Linked DNA regions of Syntrophotalea carbinolica DSM 2380. The protein of the gene in region 1 interacts with the protein of each later gene in a pairwise test. Links are inferred from orthologs where the notes say so. Each region holds a gene or a part of one and is shown in the gene's direction. Other genes may lie near its edges.

Region 1 (3,385 bases):
AAGATGGTCGTTGTCGATCACGGTTACGGCTATCAGACGCTTTACGGACACAACTCGAAAGTGCTGGTCAAGGTCGGCCAGCGTGTGCGGCGGGGTGATGTCATTGCCCACATCGGCAACACCGGACGTTCCACCGGACCTCACTTGCATTATGAGGTGCGTTTGAACGGCGTCCCCGTTAATCCCCGAAAATTTTTCTGATCATCCTATCGTTCTCCGGCCTCGGCAACCCCGGGGCTTTTTTGCGAACAACCCTATTCAGATACCGCCCATTCCCGTTGAGAGAATCGCTGTCTTTATGGTACACTTCGCCCCGTCCGGGTGACACGTAATGGCAGCCCGTCTCCCCTCATCCTCCCCGGCCACCTGATGGCCGTAAAAACGGAGTCTTCTTTATGTTTGAAAACATACTGACAAAAATATTCGGCAGTAAAAACGAGCGTGATTTGAAACGCCTTCAGCCTTTGGTAGCGCATATCGGGAGCTTGGAATCGGAGTTGGAAACGCTTTCCGAAGAGCAACTGGCCGGAAAGACCGTGGAGTTTCGTCAACGCCTTGCTGAGGGAGCCTCTCTGGATTCCCTGCTGCCCGAAGCTTTCGCCGTGGTGCGCGAAGCGGGCAAGCGGGTATTGGGCATGCGTCATTTCGACGTGCAGTTGATCGGCGGCATGGTCTTGCATAAGGGCAAAATTGCCGAAATGAAAACCGGCGAGGGTAAGACCCTGGTCGCCACATTGGCTGCTTATCTCAATGCTTTGCCGGCCAAAGGCGTGCATGTCATTACCGTCAACGATTATCTGGCCAGTCGTGATGCCGAGTGGATGGGACGGATTCATCGCTACCTTGGCTTGACTGTCGGTTGCATCGTTCACGGCCTGGATGACCGTCAGCGCAAAGAAGCCTATGCCTGCGATATTACCTACGGCACCAACAATGAATTTGGCTTCGATTATCTTCGCGACAATATGAAATTTTCTTTGGACGACTACGTCCAGAGGCCTCTGAGTTACGCGATTGTCGATGAGGTCGATTCTATTCTTATCGATGAAGCGCGGACTCCGTTGATTATTTCGGGCCCCAGCGAGTCCTCCAGCGAATTGTATTATTCGGTAAATCGGATCATCCCCATGCTTGAGAAGGGGGAGACCATCGAAAGCCGGGACGGCCGGGTGGGCCAGACCGTGCGTGAGTATACCGGCGATTTTACCATCGACGAAAAAGCCAAAACCGCGTCTTTGACCGAAGACGGTGTGGCCAAGGTGGAGCGATTGCTGGGGGTGGAAAACCTTTATGATCCTGGAAATATAGAGTTGCTGCATCATGTCAACCAGGCGCTCAAGGCTCACGCGTTGTTCAAGCGGGATGTCGATTACGTTGTCAAAGACGGCGAGGTGATGATAGTCGATGAATTCACCGGCCGCCTTATGCCCGGGCGTCGTTGGAGCGACGGATTGCACCAGGCGGTGGAAGCCAAGGAAGGCGTCAAGATCGAAAGCGAAAACCAGACTCTGGCGACCATCACCTTTCAGAATTACTTCCGCATGTACGACAAACTCGCGGGGATGACCGGTACCGCGGATACCGAGGCGACGGAATTCAACCAGATTTACAGTCTGGATGTGATGGTGATTCCTACCAACCGGCCATTGGCTCGGAAGGATGAGGGCGATGTCATCTACAAAACCAATCGAGAGAAGTTTCTTGCGGTGGTCGAGGATATTATTGAGAGACACGCCGGGGGGCAGCCGATCCTGGTCGGGACGATCTCTATTGAAAACTCCGAAGTTCTGTCGTCCATGCTGCGCAAGCGTGGTGTTCCGCATAATGTGCTTAACGCCAAGCATCATGAGAGAGAAGCGGAAATTGTCGCGCAGGCAGGACGCAAAGGCGCTGTGACGATCGCCACCAATATGGCCGGCCGCGGTACGGACATTATTTTGGGCGGTAATCCCGATCTGCTGGCCCAGCGTGAAAGTGCCGGTGCCGAAAATCCCGAGGCGGCCCTTGCCCAGGCTCTGGTCAAGTATCAGGAAGTGTGTGCGCAGGAAAAACAGGACGTTCTTGCCGCGGGCGGTCTTTATATCCTCGGTACGGAACGCCATGAGAGTCGTCGCATCGATAATCAGCTGCGCGGGCGTGCCGGACGTCAGGGCGATCCCGGTGCCAGCCGTTTCTATCTCAGCCTCGAAGACGATCTGCTGCGTATCTTCGGTTCTCACCGGGTTGCCTATATCATGGACCGCCTGAAGATTCCTGAAGGTGAGCCCATCGAGCATCGTTTTATTTCTAAGGCCATTGCAAATGCGCAAAAGAAAGTAGAGGCCCACAACTTCGATATTCGTAAGCACCTTATCGAGTACGACGATGTTATGAACACCCAGCGTAACGTGATATATGCGCAACGCCGGGAAGTGCTGGGGGGCGAGCAACTGCCGGAGACGTTCGCCGCTATTATTGATGAGATGGTTGAGGATATCGTTGCCACCTTCTGTCCGGAGAAAAGTGCTCCGGAAGATTGGGGCTGGGCCAGCCTCAACGAAGACTTTTTCAGCCAGTTCAACATGCCGCCGGCGCCTCTGGAGGTACCGGCCAGCGACCTTACGCCGACCGTTATGCTGGAACATCTCAAACAGCAGGTCGATGCGCGACTGCAGGAGCGGGAAGCAGAGTTCACGCCGCCGGTTATGCTTCATCTGATGAAAGTACTTTTGCTGCAGACGATCGATGCCCAGTGGAAAGACCATCTGCTCTCCATCGATCATCTCAAGGAAGGGATCGGCCTGCGGGGTTATGCCCAGCGCAATCCCAAGGAAGAGTACAAGCGGGAGGCTTATGAACTGTTTCTGCAGATGATGGGTCGCATCCGCCAGGAAGTGGTGCAAAAGCTGTTTCGCATTCAGTTGGCCAAGGAACAGGATGTCGAGCGTATGGAGCAGCGTCAACGCCGGCACCGGATTTCCCTTAATCGCGCCGGGGGCGAGGCCGAGGCTGCCAAACCGGTTGTGCGGGATGAGAAAAAAGTGGGGCGCAATGATCCTTGCCCCTGCGGCAGTGGTTTGAAATATAAAAAATGTTGCGGCCAGTAACGGACGCTGATCCAATCGTTCGGTTTCTCTGAGACGACGACGGAGTGCATGATGGTAAAAGTCAATGGGTTTTCTTTTGTGGCCCGGTCAGCCGGAATTCGTAAATCCGGGAAGCCTGATCTCGGTCTGATCTTTTCCACGGTGCCGGCACGCTGTGCCGGAGTGTTCACCACCAACAAGGTGCAGGCTGCGCCGGTCCTGGTGACGGCGCCGCGTATTGCTGCGGGGGAATGCCAGGCGGTACTGGTCAATAGCGGTAACGCCAACGCCTGCACCGGCGAGGTCGGTATGCAGGATGC
Region 2 (2,847 bases), 970 kb from region 1 along the record:
CCTTCGGCACCAAAGAAATCAAAGGGTCGGCGATTGAATCGCTGGCCCTTTTTTCTTTGGCATAGTCAACGGTAGATGGGATGGTTGTCTTGTGACGATGACTTCCAGCTTTTCTCGGTGTACCTTCACGTTAAAATGATATTGCGTGAAGTACGGTTATTGATTTCGCTGCTTTTGCTTACGATCTCGGGACATGGATGCTTACATGCCGAGGTTCCAAGGGACTCCCGAATGGATGAGCGTGAAGCTATAAAGCGTTGCCCCTTGTTTGCCGGGGTCACCGATAAAGATCTGGATGACCTGACGGGCATCGCCCGGCGGCAGAAGTATGTCAAAGGGCAGATGGTTTTTTCCGAGGGGGATGACGCCACGGGGTTCTTTATTCCTATCGAGGGCAAGGTGAAGATATTCAAATTGTCTCCGGATGGTCGTGAACGCATTTTACGTATTGCCCATCCGGGCCGGACTTTTGCCGAGGCCGCCATTTTCGACGTGGGTGTTTTCCCTGCTTATGCGCAGGCGATTGAGGATTCGGTTCTGTTGTTTTTTCCCAAACAGGCGATTCTTAATCTTCTGCATTGCAATGCGCAGCTCGCCATTAACATGATCGGTGGTATTTCGCGAATCCTGCGAGAACTCATGGATCATATGGAATCCCTGACATTCAAGGATGTGCCTTCGCGGCTAGCTCGCTATCTGCTCGATTTGTCTGAGATGAAGCAGCGGGAAGTCCGATTGCCCGTTTCCAAGACGCAATTGGCGGCCAATCTGAATACGGCGGGTGAGACATTGTCCCGCTCGTTGCGTAAGATGTCCGACGAAAATCTTATTGCGGTTAGGGGGCGGAATATTGAAATCCTGAATTTTCAGGGGCTCCTGGACCTGGCAGCCAAATACAAGGAATAGCTAGCATCCGGTAGGTGGTTTAATTACGAGCGTGCAGCATATCGCCTGATCGGCGTCTCTTTTTTACTCGGTTTTTGGGAGCTACATGGTCACGACAACAACCAATTTGATTGTGCGCTATGCGGAAACCGACGCGCAAGGCGTGGTGCATCACGCCAATTATCTGGTCTGGTTTGAAGAAGCGCGATCCGATTTTCTGCGCCAGCAGGGGTTGGCCTATAGCGACATGGAGCGCGACGGATTTTACGTGGTCGTTTCGGAGGTCGCCGCCACGTATCGGGCCCCTGCATTTTATGAAGACCGGATATGCATAGAGACGACTTTGGCAAAAGCCCGCAGTCGGCTTCTGGAGTTCACCTATCGGATTCGAAACAGCGACGCTAAATTGTTGGTTGAAGGGCGTACGCGGCATATTGTAGTGGGGGCTGACAAGAGACCTGTGTCCTTGCCTAAACCGGTATTGGAAAAACTTTTGGCTGCCCGTCCGTAAAGATTCGTTTGCCGGACAAAGCAGGTCTCGGCACGGATTGGTGGCAGGTCGAAATTGGGGCAATATTTTATTGACTTGTTCCGCACCGCTTGATATAAATTCAATCACTTCGGGCGTTTAGCTCAGCGGGAGAGCACTGCCTTCACACGGCAGGGGCCACTGGTTCAATCCCAGTAACGCCCACCATAAATTCAAGGGGTTAGATCATGTAGATCTAACCCCTTTTTTAATTTGATCAGCATATGGACTCAACAGCCCGCCTGGCAACAGGGCGGGCTGTTTTATTTACCGGAGATAAGAGATCAATAATTCCACATTTCAATCGGAGCGTGCGAATCTGACGGATTCGATTAACCTAGTGCATACTGCAGACCTCCGGGCGATAGGCCAGTAAAACGACATGCAACTCTTTTTCCAGTTTTTGCACCTTTTCGAGGTCTTCCTCGCAAAGCTGTTTAACGGTGTTGTGAGGCTCCAGGGCGAGGATGCAGGCTCCCAGTTCTTTTTCCAGATGGCGAATTCGGGTTATGGACGATTCATCAAGATTGTTCGCTATTTTGTAAGATTCAGTGGCCATGATGAACTCCTTTGCTGCGGGGGGAGAAACATACTCTGCTGCCATAATTCCAAGTTAAATGCTGGCTCTATTTTTTGTCAACCATGGTTGCCGGATATCCGTCTAAAACTAAGAGGACCTTCCGGTCAAGGCATCAGATGGCTGTTGGTTGCCGGGGAACGATGCCTTTTCGGTTTCGCAACGCGCTCAATCTATGCTGACATCAGAACCTGGGCGTGTCTACCGTTTGCCGTGTTGATAGAATAGAAGTCGAAGCGTTTAGCACAGGGGGGGGGATCTCCCTGTTTAATTGAAAACGAAAGGAGGCTATATGCGATATTTCGGAGTGTTCACCGCATTTTTTACCGTGATTTTCCTGGCAGCCGGTTCGGTCACGGTATCGGCCATGCGATGTGGGAATAGGATCGTGGGAGAGGGTGACACCAAAGCCGAGGTGCTGGTCAAATGCGGCCAACCTTTATTGCGGGAATACATTGGTGAGGATGTCGAAATGGAATACGGCTACGGTACCTACAGCAAGCGTATTGTGGAAGAGTGGACGTATAATTTCGGCCCAAGCAAGTTCATGCAGATTCTGCATTTTCGAGGGAACAAGCTTATCGAAATAAGAAACGGCGACAAGGGGTTTTAGTGGCGGTTTGTGGGCTTATTCGGCAAGTTTGCCCCGACCGCTGCCGACGCCTCGTTTCGAAGCGCGAATGAAATCGATAAGCATGCGCACATCGGGTGTCACCTCTTTTTGAGATTCCAGCTCCTGGATGCTGTCTTCGAGGCGTTTCCCGGTGCGGAAAATGGCTTTGAAAGCTCGTTTAACGGCAAGAATGCGGGAGGTGTCGAAACCGTTGCGTCGCATGCCGATCAGGTTGACGGAACG
Region 3 (3,034 bases), 2.1 Mb from region 1 along the record:
CACCGCATCGACAGCATAGGGTTTGAGGTATTGCCGCATACGCCGGTTAAAATCCGCCCGATGATCCTCTGCCACAACCAACCGAACGTTTCCGTCATTGTCTATGTCGAGAAGTTGTCTTTTTTCCTTCACCAAAACCACCTGGCAGATAGCTTGCGCCTCGGCATGGGCGCTTTCCACCAACCGCCAGCTATAAACCCGGTAGACACCGTAGGTTGCCAGCGCCAACAGTAGCGCAACACAAAGCAGCCCAAGCCATAAAAACCTGCGCAATAATTGTCTGGGATCTTCGCTGGGTTCCGTTGCAATGGGAAAACAATCGGCTTCTATAGCCATGGAAAACCTTCCTGCCAAGAAAAAATTCCTTGTATTTGTTCCGGGCATGGCCCCGATGCTCAAAAATATCCTCAGGCATCCAATATCATTCGGAAAATCAGTTCATGTCCCTTCAAATAAAGGGGCTCACCAAAGTCAACCGTATTTATATAAAAAAAGTAAACAAACACTAAACAACTAAACTATTATTTAGTCATAATATTTAAAAACTAATACTTTTGCACACAAAATCAACTCAAAACCTCCTTAATCGTCGGCTCGGGAACACATGTACCCTTCAGCCGTGATTATACACTGCAGCCTCACGCCAAGAACCGGGAAGTGCCGTCAGGAAGCGGAAAAGATAAGTCGATTTTTCCATCGCAACGATTTGATAAACTTGCGAGTAAACGAACAACCCAACGAAAAAACATTGAAAGGCTTGCAGATGTCTTCCCTGTCACAAAAAATCGCCGCCGCCTTCAGCATCCTGTTGCTGTCTGTCTGCCTGCCGGGCTGCGGAAACTCGGAACGCACCACCAACACCGATACCGCCGAATCCACCGTTACTGCGGAAACACCCACACGGACAAAAAATATTATCGTCATGATCGGCGACGGCATGGGCTTCAACCACTATCGGGCCGCCAGCCTGTTCCTGTACGGTGAGCCTGAGGGGCAACCCTACACCGCTTTTCCCTTGCGGATTGCCATGAGCACCTACCCGGCGACCGGGCAGTACGATCCGGACACCTTCTGGGCGACCTTCGATGCGGCTCGTCAGGGAGCCACCGACTCGGCCGCAGCAGCGACCGCCATGGCCACCGGCAGCAAGACTTACCGATACGCTGTGGGGGTGGATGCGGAACGTCGGAAACTGCCCAACATCGTCGAAACAGCCGAGGCCAGCGGACGCGCAACCGGCATTGTCACCAGTGTACAGTTCAGTCACGCCACCCCCGCGGGCTTTGGGGCGCATAATCCGACCCGTAAAAATTACGAAGAGATTGCCCGGGACCTGCTTACCAAAAGCGGACTGGAGGTGCTGATGGGCAGCGGCCACCCTTGGTATGACGACAGTGGCCAGCTCCGTGAAACGCCGAATTCGTACAGCTTTATCGGTGGAGAATCGACTTGGGATGCGCTGTTACAGGGAGATATGGGTAACGATTGCGACAAGGACGGTATCATCGACCCCTGGACTCTGATCGAAGAACGGGAAGCTTTCCGCAAGCTGGCTGACGGCGCCACGCCCAAACGGGTTCTCGGTATCGCGCGAGTCGCCCGCACTCTGCAGCAGAAGCGAGGCGAAGCCGGCGAGGTCTCCGACAAAGCCTTTGCGCAACCGTTTATTACGTCGGTACCGACACTGGCGGAGATGAGCCGTGGTGCATTAAATGTTCTGGACAACGACCCGGATGGATTTTTTCTGATGATCGAAGGCGGCGCCATCGATTGGGCCAGTCACGCCAACCAGACCGACAGGATGATCGAGGAACAGGTCGATTTCGACCGTGCCGTTGCCAGTGTCATCAAGTGGGTAGAGACGCACAGCTCATGGCAGGACACACTGCTGATCGTCACCGCCGACCACGAATGCGGTTTTCTCAACGGCGCAGGCCCCTCAACACAATGGAACCCCCTGGTAAGCAAAGGCATTCTGCACCAACCGTCCGTTCAATGGCATTCCACCGGTCATACCAACGCGCTTGTGCCGCTGTTTGCCAAAGGGGCAGGCACGCAACTTTTGCGGGAAGAAGTACGGCCGCGCCCTGATCCGGTACGCGGCCCTTATCTGGACAACACATCGGTGGGAAATGTTGTCATGACCTTGCTGGCGCCAAAACGGCATTAAAAGATGGCGAACTCAGGGCGGCATTTGCGACGCCTACCCTTCACTGTTGACGCAGGGGCAGTTTTGCGGATCGGGCGCGCTGATCGTTTCGGATTTCAGACCGATCCAGTTTTGCACCGCTTCGACATTGAAACCCGCCATCCGCTGCTCACCGACCTGCATCAACGGCCGAACGATAAGCAGGGGTTCCGCCACCATCATGGCCAAGGCGTCTTCCCTCGACACCTTTGCGGGTACGATTTCACCGGCTTTGACCTGCGGATTGGTCATATTGAACCATTCCGCCACCGGCCGGTCCCCGAAGAATTGCGCCAGTTCCACTTTTGTCCAGGGTTCGGTGAGCAGGTTGCGCACCTCCAGTTCATGGCCGGAAGCCAACAATATTTCCTTTTGATGCGCGTTGCCTTTGCATCCCGGTTTTTCCCAAAAAATCACCTTGGCCACAGGCCCTCCTTCGTTTGTACAACAGGCTGAGAAGTTCATTCTGAAAAGAAAAAGCCCGCGGGACGGATCTCCATCCCTGCGGGCTTCGTTGCCGATGCTATGGCTGCCACACCTTTGTGACCGCCCTGAAACTATGGCATGGGCGTGTTGTCCCTGTCAATAAAAGGCCGGACACAATGCACGTGTTCCGTGTTATCATCCAAGCAGATCAACCACTGCGGATGGGGCCTTTCCGACAGCCGCATGCGCCCATAAAATAGGCCACGGAGATTGAACGCCATGACATACGAGGAGTTGCAACATGCGTTGAGAGTCTTTGATCTCGGGGATCAGGCTTCCCTGAAGGAGATCAAGAACAGGCATCGCGAACTGGCCAAACGTTACCACCCGGATGCAGGTAATCAGAGCGACGAACAAGCT

The links.
Region 2: the proteins of secA (region 1) and PCAR_RS08370 interact in binary tests that used the Escherichia coli proteins (3 or more experiments, as listed by UniProt). The link is inferred for Syntrophotalea carbinolica DSM 2380 from one-to-one orthologs.
Region 3: the proteins of secA (region 1) and PCAR_RS03250 interact in binary tests that used the Escherichia coli proteins (3 or more experiments, as listed by UniProt). The link is inferred for Syntrophotalea carbinolica DSM 2380 from one-to-one orthologs.

What each region holds. Positions count from the first base shown.
Region 1 is NC_007498.2:2,716,095-2,719,479, reverse strand. The notes cover bases 60-3,286. They hold secA (preprotein translocase subunit SecA), read left to right. Parts: upstream 60-395; coding sequence 396-3,086; downstream 3,087-3,286. Other genes in these bases: argJ (bifunctional glutamate N-acetyltransferase/amino-acid acetyltransferase ArgJ), read left to right, coding at 3,138-3,286; PCAR_RS12685 (M23 family metallopeptidase), read left to right, coding at 60-201. Also shown: more of PCAR_RS12685, read left to right, coding at 1-59; more of argJ, read left to right, coding at 3,287-3,385. UniProt on the Escherichia coli protein: Required for protein export, interacts with the SecYEG preprotein conducting channel.
Region 2 is NC_007498.2:1,746,529-1,749,375, forward strand. The notes cover bases 5-2,693. They hold PCAR_RS08370 (acyl-CoA thioesterase), read left to right. Parts: upstream 5-991; coding sequence 992-1,396; downstream 1,397-2,693. Other genes in these bases: PCAR_RS08365 (Crp/Fnr family transcriptional regulator), read left to right, coding at 232-906; PCAR_RS08380 (hypothetical protein), read right to left, coding at 1,752-1,973; PCAR_RS08385 (DUF2845 domain-containing protein), read left to right, coding at 2,284-2,604; lpxA (acyl-ACP--UDP-N-acetylglucosamine O-acyltransferase), read right to left, coding at 2,620-2,693. Outside these bases: more of lpxA, read right to left, coding at 2,694-2,847.
Region 3 is NC_007498.2:620,305-623,338, reverse strand. Bases 91-2,966 are described here. They hold PCAR_RS03250 (alkaline phosphatase), read left to right. Parts: upstream 91-763; coding sequence 764-2,170; downstream 2,171-2,966. Other genes in these bases: PCAR_RS03240 (DnaJ domain-containing protein), read left to right, coding at 2,894-2,966; PCAR_RS03245 (hypothetical protein), read right to left, coding at 2,204-2,614; PCAR_RS17635 (GGDEF domain-containing protein), read right to left, coding at 91-336. In the rest of the region: more of PCAR_RS17635, read right to left, coding at 1-90; more of PCAR_RS03240, read left to right, coding at 2,967-3,034.